Linked DNA regions of Labrenzia sp. PHM005. The protein of the gene in region 2 interacts with the protein of the main gene of each other region in a pairwise test. Links are inferred from orthologs where the notes say so. Each region holds a gene or a part of one and is shown on either strand. Other genes may lie near its edges. The genes, in order: FJ695_RS04505, FJ695_RS06090 and FJ695_RS18910.

Region 1 (7,668 bases), 320 kb from region 2 along the record:
TTCGTCCGGCAATTCCGGCGACGGCGTCGGGTTCGGAATACCGATGCCAAGATCTTTAATCCGATCCCCAAAGTCATGATTGAACTTCGTGGCGATGTCGCGCGTCAGTTCCAGATGCTGTTTCTGATCGTCACCAACCGGAACATGGGTGGCCCGGTAGGCCAGAATGTCAGCGGCCATCAGGTTTGGATAGGCGAACAGACCAACAGACGCGTTTTCCCGGTTCTTGCCAGCCTTTTCTTTGAACTGTGTCATCCGGCTGAGCCAGCCCATGCGGGCGACGCAGTTGAAAATCCAGGCAAGCTCCATGTGCTCGCGAACCTGCGACTGGTTGAAGATGATCGATTTTTTCGGATCAATCCCTGCGGCTATATAGGCAGCGGTCACTTCGCGAGTGGCACTGGCCAGCTCGTCCGGATCCGGAAATCCGGCTGTGATCGCATGCGAATCCACGACACAGAAAATCGCCGGCATCTGGTCCTGCAGCGGAACCCAGCGCGAAACGGCGCCAAGGTAGTTGCCAAGGTGGAGATTGCCAGTCGGCTGAACGCCTGAAAAGACACGGGGCTGGAACGCCGTCATTTTTGTTCCCTTATTGGTGCGGCCGGTTGGAAGGGCGCTGTGAGTGTTTGGGCGCGACGGGTTTAGGCCCGACTGTGCATTGATGCAAGCGAAGAAGAGTGAATGTGTTGCGTTTGCGTCTTAGGTGTTGCGCCGCTTCAACGATTTAGCGAGGCCAATCAGATCGCTGCCGCCACTTACCTGGGCAAAGAGCGCGAACGTTAGAATCCCGGTTAGAACGAGAAGCCCGAGACTGACAACACGCAACAGAAGCCAGCCGTTGCTCAGGTATGGCGCCAGGATGTCAGCTGCAAAATGGATGACGACGCCCATTAAAAGGCTTGCCAGTAACACTAGAGCCAGCTTTTTCAGAACTGTGACATCCGGGGCAAAGTGACCCCGTTTCCATAATACGATGATCAGCAGCCCCGTGTTCACCCAGCCGGCTAGCGTGGTGGCGAGCGCGATGCCGACGTGTTGCAGATAGGGAAAGAAGGCGACCGACAACAAAACATTCACAATCATGCCGACGGCCGCGAATTTCATGGGGGTCTTGGTGTCTTCGCGAGCGAAATACCCAGGTGAAAACACTTTGTTGAGCACAAAGGCGGGCAGCCCGATCGAGAACGCCATCAGGGCCGCTGCTGTTCCCTCAACAGCAGTTTCATCGAACCGGACCCGCTGGAAGAGAACCGAGACGATCTCGTGGGGAATGACCGCCAGCGCAACAGCAGCAGGCAAGGTCAGCACCAAGGAAAACTCTAAGGACCGGTTGAGAGTTTTTTGATAGGCAGTCGTTTCACCAGATCGGAGTTGCCGGGTCAGGCTCGGAAGAAGAACGACACCAATGGCTATGCCGATCACACCGAGGGGCAGCTGATAAAGCCGGTCGGCATAATAAAGCAGCGCATTGGCGCCTTCCTGTAACGACGCGATAATCTGGCCAACAGCGATGTTGATCTGGGTGACACCTCCGGCAACAACGCCTGGAATGCCAAGGGCGAGCAGGCGTTTGGCCGATTTGGTGTAGCGGGGCCGGTAAACTGGAATTTTAAAACCAAGGCGCTTCAGATCAATGACGACAACAGTGAGCTGAACAATCCCACCCACTGTGATGCCAATTGTGAGGATTACGCCGAGTGTCGTGCTGTCCTCGACACCAAAATAAAGAACTCCTCCAAGCACCAGCCCCATCACGACATTCAGCATCACAGGGGCGAAGGCCGCTGCTGCAAAACGCTGATAAGTGTTCAAAATGCCGCCGATAAAGGCGAGCAAAGACATGAAGATCAGATAAGGAAAGGCGATCCGGGACATCAAAACCGTCAGATCGAATTTCTCCGGATCCGACGCGAACCCCGGTGCCAATCCCCACACAACAAATGGCATAAAGATTTGAGCCAGCGCCGTGAGGGCCAAAAGGCAGAATAGAAGTGCAGCGCCGATTTCCCCGGCAAAACGGCGGGCGCCCTCTTCACCTTCCTCTTCGACGGTCCGTCCGAAGAGCGGAATGAACGCGGAGTTGAAAGCCCCTTCGGCAAAAAGCCGGCGGAACAAATTGGGCAAACGGAACGCCACAACAAAGGCGTCGGCGACTGGTCCGGCACCGACTGCAGCAGCCAAGAGCACATCGCGGACAAAACCAAGGACGCGGCTCATCAAAGTGGCCCCGCCGACTGTCGCAAAATTTCGAACCAGGTTCATGCCTGCAAGGCTCCAGGGTGTTCAGATCTTGGCGGGATTTAAGATGCTTGTCGGCGGAGTTTGCGCGCAACGGGCGCTGCCGGATCCAGCTCGACAACACCGTCCACAGCTGCGCATAGCCGTTCGCGGATGATTTCCTGGCGGCCAATATTGGCGATTTTCTGACCCGTCAGATCAGTCACATAAAACACATCGACAACCTTTTCGCCGAATGTCGAAATATGAGCTGAGCCGATGTTGAGATTGAGCGTCGCGATCGAACGGGTGAGGTCATAGAGAAGACCTGGGCGATCCAGACCGGAAATCTCAAGAACCGTATAATCATCTGATAGCGTGTTGTTGAGCAAAACTTCGCTGGCAACCTTGAAGGCTCTCATCCGGCCTTTTACGGAGCTCTTCTTGGCCACGGGCTCCGGTATACGTTCCTCACCCCGCAAGGTTTTTTCAATCAATCCGGCTATGCGCTCACCGCGGCGCCGTTCATCCTCATCATCTGGCAACTCGCGGCCGATGAAAATCGTATCGAGAGCAAACCCGTCGGTGGTGGTGTCGATCTGGGCATCGACAATGTTGGCACCTGTCGAGTAACAGGCCCCGGCAATCACCGACAGAAGACGCGGGTGGTCCGGCGCCATGATCGTCAGTTCGGTAACGCCCTCAAAAGACCGTGGGGTCACATTGAACGACAGTTGTTCGCCCTTTTGATCGGCCTCGTGCAGCAATTCGGCATGCGCAACAAGCCGGTCATGTTCGGTTCGCAGCCAATAGGCTGGATAGTGGCGTTTGAGGTAGCTTTTCCGGCTTTTTTCCGGCCAGTGATCCAGTTTGGCGACCAGTTCTTCCTTGGCCTGTTCAATGGCCTGGCCATGGGACATTTTTGAATGACCGCCGGTTAAATGCGGCTCAGCGGCATAATAGAGCGTGCGCAACAATTGGCCTTTCCAGCCATTGAAGACGCCGGGTCCGACGGCTCGGATGTCGGCCACGGTTAGGATCAGCAGCAGTTTCAACCGCTCGTGAGACTGCACGGTATTGGCAAAGTCCTGGATCGCCTTGCGGTCGGACAAATCGCGAGACTGTGCAATCGTGCTCATGTCGAGATGGTGTTCAATCAGCCAGGCAACAGTTTCGGTTTCCGCACTGTTCAGGCCGAAGCGCGGGCACAGCTTGCGCGCCACTTTGGCTCCAGCGATGGAGTGATCTTCCGGCCTGCCTTTGGCAATGTCATGCAAGAACATCGTCACATAAAGCAGCTTGCGGTTCTGCAAAGAGCGGATCAACTCGGTCGAGAGGGGGTGATCTTCGCCGGAATCGCCACGCTCAATTTCAGACAGGACGCCAATTGAGCGGATCAAATGCTCATCCACTGTGTAGTGGTGATACATGTTGAACTGCATCATTGCGACAACCTTGCCGAATTCGGGCACAAACCGGCCAAGTACGCCGGTTTCGTTCATCTTGCGCAAGATCTTTTCCGGTGTGTTGCGCGAGGTGAGCACCGACAGGAACAAGCGGTTGGCTTCCGGGTCGTTGCGCAGATCGTTGTTGACCAGCTTAAGCGAATGCCGGATGAGCCGTGTCAGGCGTGGATGCATCTTGTAGTCGTGTTTGTCCGCCAGCTGGAACACACGCAGGATGTTGACGGGGTCTTTCTCGAAAATCGTATCGGCAGTGACGCTCAGCCGGTTGTTTTCTACGGTGAAACCCGATGCGCCTTTGACCGGCTTTGGCGCATGTTCCGAGCGGCCAACCCTCAGGCGGCGCATGATGCCTGAAAATCCACGTCCACGCGGATCTTTAACATGCTCGTCTTCCAAGGCCGCGCACAGGATCCGGGTCAGATCCCCAACTTCCTTAGCGACCAGGAAGTAGTGCTTCATGAAGCGTTCGACATCCTTCATACCCGGATGCTGGGTATAGCCAAGCCGAACCGCGATCTCCCGCTGGACATCAAAGGACAGCCGTTCTTCCGGGCGGTTGGTCAAGAAATGCAGGTGACAGCGCACGGCCCAGAGGAAATCCTCTGCCATTTTGAAACGGGATTTTTCGGCCCGGTTCAAGACACCGATCTTCACCAATTCAGACTGGCTGGAAACCTGGTAGTGGTATTTGGCGATCCAAAAGAGGGTGTTGAGATCGCGTAGGCCTCCCTTGCCTTCCTTGATGTTTGGTTCAACCAGATACCGCGACGTTCCCTGGCGCTGATGGCGCTCGTCCCGTTCTTTCAGTTTGGCCGCAATGAACTCAGAGCTGGTGCCCTCGACCACTTCCTTGTCATAGCGTTTGATCAGTTCATCAAAGAGCGGCTTGTCACCCCAGATGTAGCGAGCTTCCAGAATGGCGGTCCGGATCGTCATATCCGACTTTGACAAGCGGATACATTCATCGATGTTGCGGGTCGCGTGGCCGACTTTGAAACCGAGGTCCCAGAGCATGTAGAGGATATACTCAACAACCTGTTCGCCCCAGGGGGTTTGTTTGTAAGGCAGCACAAACAGAAGATCGATGTCTGAACCCGGCGCCAGCGTGCCGCGGCCATATCCGCCGACCGCCACCACGGACATGCGTTCCGCCGCAGACGGGTTTGTAATCCGATAAACATGATAGAGGGCGAAATCATAAATCACCCGGATCAACTCATCCTGGATGTGGGATAGGCGCCGGGCACACAAAAGTCCGCCACCGTCTTCTCCAAGCCGCTCTTCGGCAATCTTCCGGCTGTCCTTGACGACGGACTTCAGTTCACTGAGCACTGCCATGCGCACCTTTGAATCGGACCCATCCCCGTCTGTGGCTGCGGTGAGAGCGGTCAACCGGTTTCTAAGGCCGTCCGCATCAATCAATCCGGCGAGAGCGTCTTGAGTGGATTTCATACCGGTCAAAGTCTTTCGTTCAGTGAGGCAATTCGGCCATGCTGCGGGTTATAAAGCGCCGATCATAAGGACATGTAAACTCTTACAGGCATGGATAGCCATGCTTCAAATGTCATCTTTTACCGCCGCAACGCGCAATTGATGCAAAAGCGCGTTCAGAGATTCATCGGACAATCCGCCGATTTTTAAGGCAAGCTGATTGGCCAATTCCGTGGCCTTTGGGCTCATCCCGGCAGTATCGATGGTAATTCTCGGGTCAGACAGTTCGGCCAGCCGCTGGATCTCTTCCGCTTCGTCCCAAATCACGTTGAAATAGGCAATAATCCGTTGAACCAAAAACCAGGTCGGTTTACCGCGTTTGCCGTGTTCTAAAGCGGACAGATAAGCGCTCGACACGGAGAGAGCCGCAGCCATTTCCTTTAAGGAAACGCCTCGTTTGGTTCGAAGTTCGCGGATTTTGGCTCCAAGAGGTGTCACGTTTTCACCGCCGTTTTCTTATCCGCACATACAGCGCACCCGAACCGCCGTGGCGCACATGAGCTTCTTCATACCCAGCAACAAGGTGGCGCACATCCGGCATCGCCAGCCATTGCGGCACCATTCTGCGCAAAACACCGCGTTCGTCCATATAGGCATAACCCGGACCGCCGCCCTTGCCAGTGATCACAAGGATCAATTTGTGACCGCGGGCCTGGGCTTCATACAAAAAACCGCGCAAGCGGTCATGAGCCCTGTTTTGGGTCAGGCCATGAAGGTCAATGCGGGCATCGATCTGTTTGACCCCACGCACCAGTTTTTTCCGGTATCGGTATTCGAGCTGATGCAGCGGCGGCGGAGCTTTCGGCTTGAGCGGCTCCGGTGGATGAATGGCGGTTGCCGTCTTAATGCTCTTTCCAGTCTCCTGAGGCGCATCATCAACTGTGTGGAGCAGGTCTTCCATTTGCGCCTTGGCCCGCTCAGCATCTAGCGGTGTTGTTGTCCGGGTGACTTTGCCCCAGAGGTCCCGATCTTCGGGTGAGAGAACACCTTTTTTGCCGCGCTTGCTCATTTGGTCAGTCCGCCCGGCCTTTAAGCGATGCGGCAGCCGATTTGGGTACCAACACCGTAAAGACGGCTTTGTGACGGATTTCTCCGGCGATCCGGCCTGCAGCCTCACCTGAACCGATAAAGACATCGCCACGGCCGTGGCCTTTGATCGCTGAGCCTGTGTCATCGGCAAGCATCAGGCGCTGAAATGACAGGTCAGGTGCGTCCGGATCCTCAAAACCAGCACTGACGAAAACCGGCATTCCATATGGCAGTGAACTGTCGTCAATCGCGAGGCTGCGACCAGGGACAAGCGGTAGGCTGGCGGCGCCAATGGGGCCAAGGTCTGGGCCGGTTTCCGTGACCTCCCGGAAAAAGATGTACGACCGGTTTTCCTTGAACAGAGCGTCGCGTTTATCTGGATTCTCTTCCAGCCAGTGCCGCAGGCCCGACATCGTAAAGTCTTCCGGTGTGCCTTCGCCTCTTTGGACGAGAAGCTTGGCAATCCCGGAATAAGGATGGCCGGTTTTACCGGCATAGCCGACCCGCATGGTGCTGCCGTCCGTCAGTTTGAGCCGGGCCGACCCTTGAACGTGGATGAAATAAGCATCAATGGGGTTTAGCCAGACCAATTCCAGGGCTTCATCGACCAGAGCGCCGTCCATGATGGCCGCCCGGTCCGGCATTTCGTTCAATGTTCCTTCAAACAAACGGCCATGGCTGAGATGTTTGGGCCAGCCTTTGGGCTGTTCTTTCTCTGGCACATGAACCAAGCCATCCGGCTTTTGAAGCAGCGGAACGGAAAATCGGCCAGTCTTTTCCCGGGATGCAGAAACTTCCGGTTCGAAGTATCCGGTGACAAAGCCATTTTGGCGGATTTGAAAAGGCTCGAAGTGATTTTCGAAAAAGATACGGGCGTCGGTGGCCTCATGCGCCGCTGCACACAGGATCTGTTTTTTTTCCTGGTTCAACCGGAAAAGATCTTTGGAATCAACCGCCCGGGCATCCGGCCCGCAAAACCTTAAAAAAGCAGCAAGTGCCGCCTGATGATCGTCCTTGGCCCAACCGGCAAGATCTGCAAACCGGACCGGGGTCAGATCATCTGATTGAAGCGGGCTTTGCGCCATTGCAATTACAGGTCCTGCAACAAAAAGAGACGCGGCCAAAGCCGCGCCCTTCATACATCTTGCCACGCCGGACGGCTGCGGTTTCCCGGAGACGCCAGCCGGATATCTCACGGATTTACTCTGCGGATTCGGTCGCGACCAGTTTCCAGTTCGGATCCCGCGACGCGGTGTCGCGTGCAAAAGTCCAGATGTCGATAACTTCCGTGACCTTGGCCGGATCGCCGTCGACCACCTCGCCGCCTTTGTCGCGGGTCGCGGAAATCAGCTGGCTGTGGATCTTAACCGTCACCTGAGCCGTAGTGCCTTTCAGGGCCGCTTCAACTATTTCCGCCTTGTCGATACCGACGAAGGTGGATTCGATGGTTTCCCCTCGCTTA
Region 2 (7,172 bases):
TTGACATCGTGCTGGCGACCCATGACGTAGGCGGCCTCAGTCAGCTGGATATGGAATTGGCCCGAAAAATCGATGTCATCTCTGGCGGGTTCAATTGAAGTAATCCAGCGTCATAGTTTGCGAATGCTTTTTCGAGCGACCTCAATAGGCCTGTTTGATCTGATTGGTTCGTAAGCCGGTTGATACGAAAAGCTACCTCAGGAACATTGGGATGTTGTTCAATCGGTGCCAGTCGAATCTATTTCTCCGAAACTTTTTGCAAGTGGAACCGGTGACCGGTTTCTGTGCGGGCCGCTTCGATCAAAGTGTGCCCATGTTCCTGGCAGAAATGGGGGATGTCGATTTCGGCCATCGGATCTGTGGTCAAAATCGTCAGTTCTTCACCGGGGCTGAGTTTTGAGAGCGCTTTTTTGGTCTTGAGGACCGGAAGCGGGCATTTGAGGCCCATCAGATCGAGCAGATTACGTGTCACCTTAGTGTCCATTTTTCAAACAGGCATTTCTCTCAAACATAAACAGTCAACGACGACTGGAAAAATTGCAGGGATTCCTGAATTTCTAGTGTGCATGTTCCGTTTTCTAGACGCTCAGCGTTCGGGCGTTTCTCCACTTAAGCCTTCTTAAAGGCTTGGGCAATTTACTTATGGGCAAAATTACCAAAGGGAAGGCTCTCATGAGGAACCTTTGCATTGCTCTTTGTCTTTTGTGTGCTTTAGCGGTTCTGCCGGGCAAGGCTCATTCTGACCCCGTTGGTCTTACGCTCGTTACGCAGAGTTTCGCGCCACTGCAGTTTGCCAAGGATAATGAGCCGGCAGGCTATGTCGCCGATTTTTTGCTTGAGGCTCTTAAGCGGGTCAATAATGACGGCCGTCCTGTACACGTTGAGGCTTTTGAATTCCTGCCGTGGAAGCGGGCCATGCTCATGGCTGAAACGCAGCCCAATACCCTGTTTTTCTCCTTGTCCCGAACACCCGAGCGGGAAGACAAATTCATTTGGTTGGGTGAAGTCTCTCCCTACGGCCAGTATCTCTATCAATTGAAGAGGCAGCCACCCATTCAAACCGCAGGTTTGAAGGATCTTTTGAAACAAGACTACCGCATCGGGGTGCAAAGGGGCAGCAGCCAGCACAGCTATTTTCAGGAGTTGGGCGTGCGGGATGCCTCGACGCTGGTACATATGACCAGCTACCAGCAGGGCATTGATATGTTGTACCTCGGCCGGATTGATCTTTTGCCGTTGACCGGCTTCCTGTCAAAGGGAACGGTTTGCGCGCGCGGGCATGACGGCACTCAGTTGCAGCCGGTCGTTTACATCAAAGAGCTCGCCAAGCCGCTCTGGGCCGTATTCAGCAAAGGGACTGATCCAGAACTTGTTGCTGCAGTCCAAGAGGAAATGAAGAACCTGCGCGAGGAGGGGTTTTGGGAACAGCGCTTCAATCACCATGTTGGGCTTTGGCAAGAGATTGCCTGCGATGCAGTTGCAATCACTGAGCCGGAAATGGTTTCTGCTGACTAACAGGTTTTTCGATTGTAGGTTCTGCATCAAAGGCGCGTTTCCGCGTTGTCACTCCCTAATATGGTTTTGGAATGTTTGATCATGACTACTGAGCTGCCGTCTTCAATAGATGTTCTCGACTTCTGGTGGGAGGCGGGGGCGTCCAAATGGTTCGCCAAGGACGATAAATTCGATGCGCACTGCCGGGACATGTTTCTGCCGGCAATCGAGGCCGCACAGCGCGGCGACCTCGACAGCTGGACGGAAACGCCCGACGGTGCCCTTGCCGTAATCCTGCTGCTCGATCAGTGCACTCGCAATGTTTTCAGAGGGTCTGGACGGGCTTTCGAGGCTGATTCAAAAGCTGTCGAAATCGCCAGGGCTGCGGTTGAGAGAGGATTTGACCGGGCATTTCCCAAAGAAGCCAGGGTGTTTTTCTATCTGCCGTTTGAGCATTCGGAGGATATGGCAGACCAGGAGCTGTCCGTCGACCTTTGTAAAGCGCTGGGCGATATGAGCTATTATCATTATGCGCTCATTCATATGGATGTGATCCGCCGATTCGGTCGGTTTCCGCACCGCAACAAGGTTCTGGGCCGTCAATCGACCGAGGCGGAAATTGCGTTTCTGGAAAATGGCGGTTTTTCAGCCTAACAGGCAGCCCATCGGTCAGGTTTAGAGCGGCAGCACTTAGTGTGCTGCCGTTTTTTTATGCGTGTTTGCGGCGCACAAAATATTTGCATACTTTTTAATCACCTTAATGTTGGCTGGCTATTTTTTGGGCGAATTCCATGCCTGGAAATCGATCAGTCCAATTGTTCAGGCTGGACCAATAAACGGCGTTTCAGGTTTCGAACGCGCAGAATTCTGCCATTCCTCAGTAAAGAATCCGAAGTTGGCACGGTCCTTGAAAAGAAAGGGGCGACACTGGTTCGTGCGCCGGTCGCCTGGCGCAAGAAAGATCCGAACCCTTCCAGAGGGGATCAAGGACACGAACGAACCGGTAGCTGAGCTTCTTCGCCGGGAAGGGGCGCTACAGAGGGGAATGGAACGAGCAATGAAAATAGTGATGGCCATCATCAAGCCGTTCAAGCTCGACGAAGTGCGCGATGCCTTGACCGGCATCGGCATCCAGGGGCTGACGGTCACGGAAGTCAAAGGCTATGGCCGCCAAAAGGGCCACACCGAGATCTACCGCGGCACTGAATACGCGGTCAGCTTTTTGCCGAAACTGAAAATCGAAGTCGCTGTTGATGCCGGATCTGTCGACAAGGTTGTCGAAATGATCTCCGGGGCAGCCAAAACCGGTCAGATCGGCGACGGCAAGATCTTCGTCTATTCGATCGACCAGGTCGTTCGCATCCGCACCGGCGAAACCGACGCCGAAGCTCTGTGATTTAGGTAAGGAAACGTAACCATGAAAAAACTAGTCGCTAAGGGCGCGGCGTCCCTGGCTCTTCTGAGCCTCAGCGCTTTGCCGGTACTGGCCCAGGATGCAGAAGCTGCGCCGGCCGTCTCTCCGGAAGTCGCTTATATCTTCAACACTCTCCTGTTCCTGATGGGCGGGTTCCTGGTCATGTGGATGGCTGCCGGCTTTGCAATGCTGGAAGCAGGCCTTGTCCGCTCCAAGAACGTCTCCATGCAGTGTCTGAAGAACATCACTCTCTACTCCATCGCGGGTCTGATGTTCTGGATCACCGGATACAACCTGATGTACACCGGCGTTGACGGCGGTTTCATGGGGTCCTTCGGCCCGTATTCCTTCGACCCGGTCGGTGGCGATGCACTCGATACCGGGTACTCAACCGCGTCTGACTGGTTCTTCCAGATGGTGTTTGTGGCAACTGCGGCGTCGATCGTCTCCGGAACTCTCGCTGAGCGGATCAAGCTGTGGCCGTTCCTTGGCTTTACCGTTGTTCTGACAGGCTTCATTTACCCGATCGCAGGTTCCTGGCAGTGGGGTGCTGGCTGGCTCTCCGAAATGGGCTTCTCCGATTTCGCTGGCTCTACGCTCGTTCACTCCGTTGGCGGCTGGGCAGCTCTTGCTGGTGCGCTGATCCTGGGTGCCCGTAAAGGCAAATACGGTTCTGACGGTGTTGTGCACCCGATGCCGGGCTCTTCCATGCCGCTGGCAACGCTCGGTACCTTCATCCTGTGGCTCGGCTGGTTCGGCTTCAATGGTGCATCCCAGCTCGCAATGGGCACCATCAGCGACGTGACAGACATCTCCCGCATCTTCGCAAACACCAACATGGCAGCAGCTGCCGGTGTGGTCGCGGTCGTTGTCCTGACCCAGGTTCTCTACAAGAAGGTCGACGTGACCATGGCGCTCAACGGTGCGCTCGCAGGTCTTGTCTCCATCACTGCTGAGCCGCTGGCTCCAAGCATCTGGCAGGCCGTCTTCATCGGTGCCATCGGTGGCGTAATTGTGGTCTTCACAGTTCCGCTGCTCGACAAGCTGAAAATCGACGACGTTGTTGGCGCCATCCCGGTTCACCTGATTGCAGGTATCTGGGGCACGCTGATCGTACCGCTGTCCAACGGTGACACCTCTTACGTCACGCAGATCATCGGTATCGTCGCATACGGTGTCTTCACCTTCGTGATCTCCGGCATCGTCTGGTACGCCCTGAAAGCCGCTGTCGGCATCCGGGTATCCGACGAAGAAGAAGCTCTGGGTCTCGACAAGGTCGAAGTTGGCGTCGAAGCCTACCCGGAATTCGGAACCGGTTCCCAGCGCCTCTAAGGCAGGCGCCGGCCAAAGATATCTCCCAGGCGGTCTATTGGCTCGGACCGCAAACTTGGAACCCCGGGGTTTATTCCCCGGGGCTTTTTTATCCCCATTCCATCTGTGACGTACAATGTGCGGAGCCGCATTTGGTCGATGCCTGCGCCACGCGGCCTAGGCAAAACGCTTTGCCCCGGCAACGCAGAAGATAACGAGCGTTGTTACACCTATCATGGTGAGAGCCACCGGCTCATGCAGCAGCAGACTGGCCAGCAGCAATCCAAAAAACGGCTGTAAAAGTTGCAGCTGGCTAACGCCCGCAATTCCGCCGATTGCCAGTCCGCGGTACCAGAATACAAAACCTATCAGCATCGAAAATACAGTAACATAACCCAGGCTGGCCCATGCAGCCGCCGGAATGCCAACCCAGCTTTCCGGCAAAGACATGAGTGTGAGCGGGACCGTGACGGGCATTGAGAGAATGAGCGCCCAGGAAATGACTTGCCAGCCGCCAAGGTGCCGCGACAGGGTTGCGCCTTCTGCATACCCAAGACCGCACAAAACAATCGCGGCAACCATATATAAATCTCCCTTCAGCGAGATCCCGGTACTAAGTGATAGTGAATATGCCGCGACAGCCAGGCTGCCGGTGAACGAAAATAGCCAAAACAGAGACTTCGGCCGTTCGCCAGCCCGAACGGCTCCAAAAATGGCCGTCACAAACGGCAGTAAACCAATAAATACAATCGAATGGGCCGACGTAATATGTTGCAGGGCCATCGCTGTAAGTAACGGAAAGCCAACGACAACTCCCAACGCGACAAGGAACAGGGATTTGAGGTCCCGGCGTCCTGGAAGGGGCTGTTTTAAGATCAGCAACAGGCATAATCCGAGCAATGCTGCGCCTGCTGCACGTGCCGAAGTCAGAAACAGCGGATCAAAACTGGAGACGGCAACCCGTGTTGCTGGCAAAGATCCACTGAAGATGATGACGCCAAGCAGTCCGCTGCCCCACCCTGCCGCTGTCCGGTTCATGAAACATCCTTTCTTTAAACCATGTTTTCTAGATGGCGGACTTCGAAGGAACCAGATACAAATCAATACAGTTGTCGAGAACTGTATTGTTCATTGAAGCCGTACAATTGGGAGAGCAAAATGAGCGTTGGGGCGCGAACCGGCTCGGTAATGGAGGCAATTCGCAGTCAAATCGCGAGCCGGGCATTGGTTGCCGGAGAAAAATTGCCTTCGATCCGGGCGTTTGCGGGATCGATGCAGGTCTCGCCATCAACCGTTGTTGAGGCTTATGACCGGCTGGCGGCGGAAGGCGTGATTTTTGCCCGCCGGGGGGCCGGGTTCTATGTATCGGACGTTGCGCAGCCATTTTCGGTTTCAAAGGTAGAGCCGAAGTTGGATCGTAACGTCGACCCTTTTTGGGTTTCCCGCCAGTCACTCGATGCTGATTCAGCGTTTGCCAAGCCAGGTTGTGGTTGGTTGCCGGCCGATTGGATGCCGGTCGCACCGCTGCGCCGCGCTCTGCGCGGTCTGGCACGTGGCGATGATGCGCTATTGTCCGACTACGGTGACACGCGCGGGTTCTCAGATTTACGCAGGCTCTTGGCGCGGCAATTTGCAGACGAAGGTCTTCCTGCTGACACTGATCAGATACTGCTGACCTCTTGTGGCACACAGGCAATTGATCTCATTTGCCGTTTGTTGTTGAAGCCTGGGGATGCCGTTCTGGTTGACGATCCCTGTTATTTCAATTTTCAAGCTATTTTGCGGGCTCACCAGGTTGCAGCGGTTGGTGTGCCAATGACCCATTCAGGGCCGGACATGCCGCAATTTGAGCGAACCGTTGCTCAGGTGAAACCACGCCTCTATCTGACCAACTCCGCCCTGCACAATCCGACAGGTGCGGCCTTAACTCCGCAAATCGCACATAGAATTCTGAAAGTCGCGGCAACGCATGGGTTGATCATCGTTGAAGACGATATCTTCAGTGCGTTTGAGCCGGATCCGTCACCCCGGCTTGCAAGCCTGGATGGATTGAACCAGGTTATCCGGATTGGCAGTTTTTCCAAGACGCTTTCAGCGTCAGTCCGCTGCGGTTACATTGCTGCCCGCCCGGATTGGGTTGAGGTCCTGATTGATCTCCAGATCGCAACCAACTTTGGCGGACCCAGTCCCTTGGCCGCGCATATTGTGTTCGCGGCGCTCAGTGATGGCAGTTACCGCAAGCACTTGGAGGCCTTGCGCATCCGCCTGGCCCGAAGCCGTCTTCAGGTCTCGGAAAAGCTGGGTCTGCTCGGTATCGCACCTTGGCTGATGCCGCGCGGCGGTTTTTACCTCTGGTGTCTATTGCCAGAAGGGGTCAGCGCCGCTGGTTTCGCGCAAAGGGCGCTAACAAACAAAATCGTACTTGCGCCGGGAAATGTATTCAGCGTGTCTCAAGGGATGGACAGGTTTATGCGGTTCAACGTCAGTCAAATGAGTGACGACGCGATCTATGAGACTTTAAGAAGAACGATGCTCGAAGTCTAATGGCACTGATTGCATAAAAAACGTGCAAGTGCCTATGATTTTCGCTCGTAAAACAACGTTTAGAAAGTCCTGTTGACGCTAATTGCCCTGAAAAATGGCGAGAAGCTGATGTTTTTCTTGGCAATTGCTCAATTGGCATCCATTTTGAATGCAGTGGATCCCGAAAAGCACAAACAAAGGGCTGTTTGCCTAATTGGGGGTCATATATGGATACGCCATCCGTTGGCGGGGACGTCTTTTTTGTTCTCGTCGGAGCCATTCTCGTTTTCGCCATGCATGGCGGGTTTGCCTTCCTCGAAGTCGGAACTGTCCGGCACAAAAACCAGGTCAATGCCCTGGTGAAAATCCTGGTCGACTTTGCAATCTCGACCGTTACCTATTTCTTCGTCGGCTTCACCTTTGCCTATGG
Region 3 (7,311 bases), 2.8 Mb from region 2 along the record:
ACCAGCTGCCCGGTCATCTTGTTAAAAGTTTGACCAAGGTTTGCCAGGTCACCGCCTGCTTTTTCAGTCGGAACCGTGACTGAGAGATTACCGCTGGCAACCTCATCGGCGGCCGAAATCAGCGTTCTGATGGGTGAAACCAGCTGATTTGCGAAGCCAAACCCGATCCAGATAGCCGACAAGAGAAGAACCAGCGCAACGCCGAGATAAACGAGAGCAAAGGCGACTTGAACACCAAACCGGCTGTTTTCCATTTGCTGGTACTGCAGCGCGCCACTTTCGGCCAGTCCCATGTATTCCACTACGCGTGGATCGAGGCGACGCACAGCATAAAGCACAAACCCATCATAGGCGGAAAGGTTCATGACGCCGCCGACCAGATTGGATGTCCCCGGAGCAATGAGAATTGGATCGCCGGATTTCGCCTTGAACAAACTGTCTGCAGGCGGCAACGGAATTTCCGCGTTTGGGTCAAGAACAACCCGTGTAACCACTTCGCCTTTATCATTCAGGATATACGCGGCCAAAATCCCTCGAAGTGACACCTGAGTGCGGAAGAACTGGTCAAACCGCGTGGGCTCAAAGTCATAGACCGGCTTTGCCCTATCCAAATCGGTGGTCATCGCAATAAGGTCGCCGCGCAATACCCTCGCATGCTCTTGAAGATAGGCTTGCGCAACAGTCAAAGCGTTGTCGATGATCAGCCGGGTCCGATCCTCGAACCAACGGTCAAGCCCCCGATCAAGGGTGACAGCAGCCAGGATGGCCATCAAAATTGCTGGAACTGCCGCAACAACACTGAACAGTGCCACAACGCGTACATGTAGCCGCGCGGCGGCGCGGCCCCGGCGGCGCGCATGCAGAAGTTTTGCAATTTCATAACCGATCAGGGCCAGCAGAATAACCGCCCAGATCCCGTTGATCGCCATCGCCGTGACGATCACATCCAGGGTCGGATCAATCGACGTCAGCCCCATCAGAATGAAAAAGGTAACGGTGATGGAGATCAGGGCCAGGATCATGATGGCCAGACCGGCCCGCCGCCATAACTTGTTGGTGGCGCCCGATTGCGCAATGGAATGCTGAGTAGCTTCCAGTATCATTCCGCCTCTGGTGTTTGCCTGTAACTTATTGATTGGCGGTCTCTACCGCGTGATTGAGGCAAACTTACCACACAATGTTGCGAAATTACGACAAGGCAATTTCGTCCACCGAGAATTTTGACGGCGGACGAGTGTTTCTGCCTATGTGACGCCTCAACGGGTTGAGCGCATCACCTGGATATCCAAATCTCGGATTTTCTTTCGCAACGTGTTGCGGTTGACGCCCAAGAGTTCGGCCGCCTTGATCTGATTGCCCCGGGTTGCGGCCAGCGCTGCACTGATCAAGGGGTATTCCACTTCCCGCAAAATCCGGTGGTAAAGACCGGGTGGTGGCAACGCCTCGCCAAATGTGTCGAAATAACCTGACAGGTATTTCTCAACCGATCCGCCCAAATCTATCGACTCCGGAGCATCTTCCTCAAGCGGGTTGACAGTTGGTTGGCTCAGCTCATGGTCGAGCATTGCCTCACCGATAACATCCTGCGGGTAAAGCGCCGCAAGCCGGCGGACCAGATTTTCCAGTTCTCGCACGTTTCCCGGCCAGCGGTAGCGGCGCATCAGGTTCATGGCGTTCTGATCGACCTGTTTCGCCGGAAGGCCTTCTTTTTCTGCCATTGAGAAAAAGTGACGCACGAGATCTGGAATGTCTTCCACACGTTCGCGCAGCGGTGGGAGGCGGATCGGAACAACATTCAAGCGGAAATACAGATCTTCACGGAAAAGGCCCTGATTGATCAGATGCCGCAGATCCTTGTTGGTAGCTGCCACAATCCGGACATCTGTTTTGATCGGCGTACGGCCGCCAACCGTGGTGTATTCGCCTTGCTGTAGAACACGCAGCAGCCGGGTCTGCGCTTCCATTGGCATATCGCCAATCTCGTCAAGGAACAGCGTACCGCCATCAGCCTGCTCAAACCGGCCAGAACTCCGGTTCTGCGCACCGGTAAAGGCGCCCTTCTCGTGGCCAAATAGCTCCGCCTCGATCAGATCCCTTGGAATAGCGGCCATGTTAATCGCCACAAAGGGACCGTTGCGGCGCTTGCCATAATCATGGAGCGCGCGGGCGACCAGCTCCTTGCCCGTGCCTGATTCACCGTTGATCATCACGGTCAGATCGGTCTGCATCAAACGCGCGAGTACACGGTAAATCTCTTGCATGGCCGGCGACCGGCCAACCAGCGGCATGCCCTCACCGCTTTCTTCGACCTCAGCAACCGGCCGTTTTTTGGGCTCTTCAAGAGCGCGCTGGACGATGCCGGTCAGTTCTTTCAGATCGAAGGGTTTGGGCAGATATTCATAAGCACCTTTTTCGGATGCTGTAATGGCCGTCATGAAGGTGTTCTGCGCACTCATCACCAGAACCGGCAACTCGGGCCGCATCTTTTTGATGCGCGGCAGCACATCAAAAATATTCTCGTCCGGCATCACGACATCGGTGATCACCAGATCGCCGTCGCCGGAAGACACCCAACGCCACAGGGTCGACGCATTCGATGTCAAACGCACAGTATAACCGGCCCTGGACAGAGCCTGATTGAGAACAGTGCGAATGGCGGCATCATCGTCGGCAACTAAGATTGTGCCAGTCGGCATAGTCTATCAGCCCTTATGCTGGTCCGGTCCCAGGTCCGGAATCTGAAGTGTTGAACGCTGGCATCAGGATACGGAAAACGGTTTTTCCACGCTGGCTGTCGCACTCAATCACGCCGCCATGATCTCCGATGATCTTGGCAACAAGTGCAAGGCCCAACCCAGAACCGTTTGTTTTTGTTGTGATAAATGGCTCAAACAGATGCGGCAGCAAATCTTCGGGAACGCCCGGACCATTATCCTGGACGCAGAATTCTAACGGCAAGCTGACCATGTCTTCGGTTCCCGGAACCGACAAGCGGACACCTGGCCGGAAGGCAGTTGAGACCCGGATTTCGCCATCCGGATCATCACCGATCGCCTCGCTGGCATTCTTGATGAGGTTCAAGAAAACCTGGATCAATTGATCCTTGTTGGCGTAAACCGCCGGCAGCGACGGGTCGTAATTCTCCATAATCCGTTTGCCGCGGGCAAACCCGCTATCGGACAGGCGCTTCACATGGTCGAGAACGATATGGATGTTGACTGGTTCACGCTCGATCGGCCGCTCATCGGAAAAAACTTCCATCCGGTCGACCAGTTTCACGATCCGGTCTGTTTCATCCATGATCAGGCGGGTCAGAGCCCGGTCTTCATCCGGCGCAGATTGTTCCAGCAACTGGGCTGCACCGCGGATTCCTGACAAAGGGTTCTTGATCTCATGAGCAAGCATGGCCGCAAGCCCCGTAACAGTCCGGGCAGCCCCTCTAGAGGTCAGCTGGCGGTCAATCTTTTCCGCCATCGTGCGCTCCTGGAACATGAGCACAACAGCGCCAGGCCGATTGCTCACGGGAGCCGCATTGATATCAACGACTTTCGGCGCCCCAATCTTAGGCGACCCGATATCGACTTTATATTCATTCACTGGCGCGCCGCGCTCGCGCACCTGATCAATCAAAGTGAGCAACGGGCTGCCAAAAGGGATAAATTCGCTGATCGGATGCCGACGTAGGACCGAAATACTTGAGCGCATGAAAAATTCGGCCGCCATATTGGCCGATTCAATCACGCCATCTGGAGCGACAAGCAGGACCGGGTGCGGCAAGGCATCCAAAATGGTTGGGCCATCACTGGCGAGCGCTGCCTTGCGGCCTTTGGGAGAATCAAAATCCGTCAAGCTGCCGTCCGTGTGTTGCAGGAGGAAAACCAATCTGACGCGATCCGGATAACCTCATCCGGCTGGTTCGATGTCATGAGGGTCTTTTTCAAAGCTGCAGGCATGTCAGCACCGCCTTGATCGGCGGCGGTTTCCAAATACCAGCCAAGATGTTTGCGGGCTATCCGAACACCCGGCAGCACACCATAGTGAGACAGAATGGCGCCGTAGTGTTCAGCAACCAAATCTGCGAGATCAGAACCGGCCGGCGCTTCAAGACGCTCGCCGGTTTCCAGATAATGCCCGACATGACCAGGAAGCCATGGTTGGCCGTAAGCTCCGCGGCCGATCATCACCGCATCAGCGCCAGACGCGGTCAGCATCTGTTCAGCGCTTTCAAATCCGGCGCAGTCGCCATTGGATATCAAAGGAACCGAAATTTCCGATTTCACATCGGCAATCGCCCGCCAATCGGCTGTGCCCTTATAGAACTGGCAGCGGGTACGCCCATGAACTGTAATCAACTGGACGCCAGCAACCTCTGCCCGGCGCGCCAGTTCCGGCGCGTTGATGGAAGTATCATCCCAGCCAAGGCGCATTTTCAAAGTGACCGGCACATCAACGGCGGCAACTGTCGCCTCGATCAGGGTCAACGCATGATCGAGATCGCGCATCAAGGCCGATCCGGAATAGCCAGACGTCACCTTTTTGGCAGGGCAGCCCATATTGATATCAATGATATCGGCACCGAGCCCGGCGATCACCTTAGCCGCCTCGCCCATCCAGCACGCCTCGCGACCAGCCAACTGGACAACATGCAAGCCCTCATCTTGAGCCTCGGCCCGCATTTGGGTTTCAGCATCCCCTTTGACAAAGGATTCGCTGGCAACCATCTCGCTGACGACCATGCCAGCACCGAATCTTGCTGCCAGACGGCGGAACGGTAAATCGCTCACGCCAGACATCGGCGCAAGCACAGCGCGGTTCTTCAAAGTATGCCGACCAATGGTGATGGGTGTCATGCCGGGTGACGTCGCGGTTTCATAAATGCTCATTGTCTGTGCATTTTTCTTTCTGCCTATATACTAGACAATTTCAAAATGACAACAAGGGATAAATTGCGATCAGGCTTCCAAATTGGTTAAAGACGATTTCAACACCGGGCCATCGCCCGCAGGAGAAAATCTCGTTATGCCAGAAACCACCGCTGCTCTTGTTGTCGCTGCCGGACGTGGCAGCCGAATGGCGCAAGATGGCAGCGCCACCCCGAAGCAGTACCGGACAATTGCCGGTGCGCCGATCCTCTCCCATACATTGAATGCCCTTGGGAATCACCCCGGAATATCCCGTATACTCACAGTGATTCATGCGGATGACGCCGAAGCCTACCGAGATGCAACAAGCCAGCTTGAAATTGGTACGGCTGAAAAACTGTTCCCGCCGGTCATTGGCGGCAAGACACGGCAGCAATCAGTGTTCAATGGCCTCACAGCTTTAGAACCGCACGAGTTTTCTCATGTTCTGATCCATGATGCAGCCCGCCCCTTCCTCACAGGAGATGTGCTCAACCGGATCATAAAAGCCCTCCACTCTGGAAACCAAGGCGTATTGGCCGCCGTCCCCGTCGTTGACACGCTCAAACGGCAGACCAGCGGACAAGATCAATTGGAAACAGTCGACCGGAGCAATCTATTTGCCGCGCAAACCCCGCAAGCTTTCCAGCTTTCCCGGATCCTGGCAGCTCACCGGGCAGCAGCAGGCGCTGACCGCTTTGATTTCACAGACGACACCAGCCTTGCTGAGTGGCATGGTATGGTCATCACCTTAAGCGACGGCGACCCAGCCAATTTTAAAATCACAACACCAGCGGACATGATCCGCGCCGAACAACAGGCCAGCTTCTTTAAAATGACTGCAAACTTGACCCCTGCCCCCACTTTGGCCGACCTGCAGGATGTCCGCACAGGCATTGGGTATGACGTTCATGCATTTGAAGATGGCGAAGAAGTCATACTTGGCGGAATTTCCATTCCTCATGACAAAACGCTGAAGGGCCATTCGGACGCCGACGTTGTTTTGCACGCCATTACAGATGCAACACTTGGCGCTATTGGGGACGGTGATATTGGCCAGCACTTCCCACCAAGTGATCCGAAGTGGAAAGGCGCAGCCTCCGACCAGTTTCAGATTGACGCCGTCCGGCGCGTTCGTGACCTCGGCGGCCGGATCGCTCATATCGATGTGACCGTCGTGTGCGAAGCCCCTAAGATTGGGCCGCATAGGGAGGCAATGCGTAAATCTATTGCCGAAATATGCGGCTTAAGCTTCGCTCGGGTATCGGTCAAAGCGACTACATCGGAAAAACTCGGCTTCACAGGACGCAAAGAGGGCATTGCCGCCCTTGCAAGCGTGACTGTCCGCCTACCCTTAAACGAGGATGAATGAGACCTTCATGACCGATGCATCACTGACCAAGCTTGAGGATCTCTCCCCGCTGGCCATTAAAGTTCTGGACGCGCTCAACGCGCGCAAAAAAATGGTGGCTACCGCGGAATCTTGTACCGGTGGCTTAATTGCCGGGGCCTTGACCGAGATTCCAGGCTCCTCTGCAGTGGTAGACCGGGGCTTCGTTACTTATTCAAACGAAGCAAAAACAGAAATGCTCGGTGTCCCGGCGGACCTCATCGCAAAGGTTGGTGCGGTTAGCAAGGACGTTGCCATAGCCATGGCAGAAGGAGCTTTAAAAAGCTCCGGCGCTGATATTGCCGTTTCTGTGACCGGCATTGCAGGTCCGGGTGGTGGCAGCGATGAAAAACCAGTCGGAACGGTCCATATTGCAGTTGCACAAAAAGGCCAGCCTACGACCCACCTTCATTGCTGGTTTGCAGACCGAGGACGCCAATCGATCCGGCTTGAGACCGTCCAAACAGCGCTGACAGCAATACTTGATGCTTTAAATTAAATTATTGACAAATAATCGGATTTTCTTTTCCCGGTTCGGCAACACAAGCAATTCCGGGTGGTTCCACGCTGTCGCCAACAATACAAATCAAACTCACATAAAACAGTGTCGCTCGCACTAACCTCTGATTTACGTTGAGCAAGAAAGGCGCTGTACGGCAATTTTTGTCGTGTGTAGGTTGCAGCGGAATAAATCGAAGAAAAGCTGGCCATGACGATCCGCTACGCCGTATTGGCGGTAACAACTTTCCTGTTCCCACTCGCCGCCCAAGCTGGAGCAATTCCTTTGCCGGGTGACTTCTATTTTATTTCCCGGGATCAGTACGGCACATTTGTTGGCAGCCACAAGTTATACCTGGAACATGCCAAAGGGCTAAAACATGTGCAGTATTGTAATCGCGACTATTTTGTCCGCGCCAACTCTGTAGCGTGGACACAAATTGAAGCCGACCTCGGCCATCATGTGCAGATCGAGTTCAACTTCGGCCGCGGTTGGCGGCCAATCTGTCAGCGTCCTCAGGA

The links.
Region 1: the proteins of FJ695_RS06090 (region 2) and FJ695_RS04505 interact in binary tests that used the Escherichia coli proteins (3 or more experiments, as listed by UniProt). The link is inferred for Labrenzia sp. PHM005 from one-to-one orthologs.
Region 3: the proteins of FJ695_RS06090 (region 2) and FJ695_RS18910 interact in binary tests that used the Escherichia coli proteins (3 or more experiments, as listed by UniProt). The link is inferred for Labrenzia sp. PHM005 from one-to-one orthologs.

Annotation. Positions count from the first base shown.
Region 1 is NZ_CP041191.1:1,025,073-1,032,740, forward strand. What follows is about bases 2,104-5,460. They hold FJ695_RS04505 ([protein-PII] uridylyltransferase), read right to left. Parts: upstream 5,139-5,460; coding sequence 2,304-5,138; downstream 2,104-2,303. Other genes in these bases: murJ (murein biosynthesis integral membrane protein MurJ), read right to left, coding at 2,104-2,265; FJ695_RS04510 (helix-turn-helix domain-containing protein), read right to left, coding at 5,244-5,460. Outside these bases: trpS (tryptophan--tRNA ligase), read right to left, coding at 1-582; more of murJ, read right to left, coding at 703-2,103; more of FJ695_RS04510, read right to left, coding at 5,461-5,615; FJ695_RS04515 (Smr/MutS family protein), read right to left, coding at 5,620-6,186; FJ695_RS04520 (murein transglycosylase A), read right to left, coding at 6,191-7,402; FJ695_RS04525 (Tim44/TimA family putative adaptor protein), read right to left, coding at 7,407-7,668.
Region 2 is NZ_CP041191.1:1,343,776-1,350,947, forward strand. Bases 1,360-4,220 are described here. They hold FJ695_RS06090 (P-II family nitrogen regulator), read left to right. Parts: upstream 1,360-2,551; coding sequence 2,552-2,890; downstream 2,891-4,220. Other genes in these bases: FJ695_RS06080 (ABC transporter substrate-binding protein), read left to right, coding at 1,360-1,515; FJ695_RS06085 (DUF924 family protein), read left to right, coding at 1,597-2,148; FJ695_RS06095 (ammonium transporter), read left to right, coding at 2,912-4,220. Also shown: FJ695_RS06070 (4a-hydroxytetrahydrobiopterin dehydratase), read left to right, coding at 1-98; FJ695_RS06075 (sulfurtransferase TusA family protein), read right to left, coding at 239-484; more of FJ695_RS06080, read left to right, coding at 673-1,359; more of FJ695_RS06095, read left to right, coding at 4,221-4,240; FJ695_RS06100 (DMT family transporter), read right to left, coding at 4,397-5,257; FJ695_RS06105 (PLP-dependent aminotransferase family protein), read left to right, coding at 5,378-6,763; FJ695_RS06110 (ammonium transporter), read left to right, coding at 6,970-7,172. UniProt on the Escherichia coli protein: Involved in the regulation of nitrogen metabolism. Regulates the activity of its targets by protein-protein interaction in response to the nitrogen status of the cell.
Region 3 is NZ_CP041191.1:4,183,019-4,190,329, forward strand. The notes cover bases 1,780-4,779. They hold FJ695_RS18910 (nitrogen regulation protein NR(II)), read right to left. Parts: upstream 3,850-4,779; coding sequence 2,710-3,849; downstream 1,780-2,709. Other genes in these bases: ntrC (nitrogen regulation protein NR(I)), read right to left, coding at 1,780-2,696; dusB (tRNA dihydrouridine synthase DusB), read right to left, coding at 3,846-4,779. In the rest of the region: FJ695_RS18900 (PAS domain-containing sensor histidine kinase), read right to left, coding at 1-1,103; more of ntrC, read right to left, coding at 1,257-1,779; more of dusB, read right to left, coding at 4,780-4,883; FJ695_RS18920 (bifunctional 2-C-methyl-D-erythritol 4-phosphate cytidylyltransferase/2-C-methyl-D-erythritol 2,4-cyclodiphosphate synthase), read left to right, coding at 5,020-6,273; FJ695_RS18925 (CinA family protein), read left to right, coding at 6,281-6,790; FJ695_RS18930 (hypothetical protein), read left to right, coding at 7,001-7,311.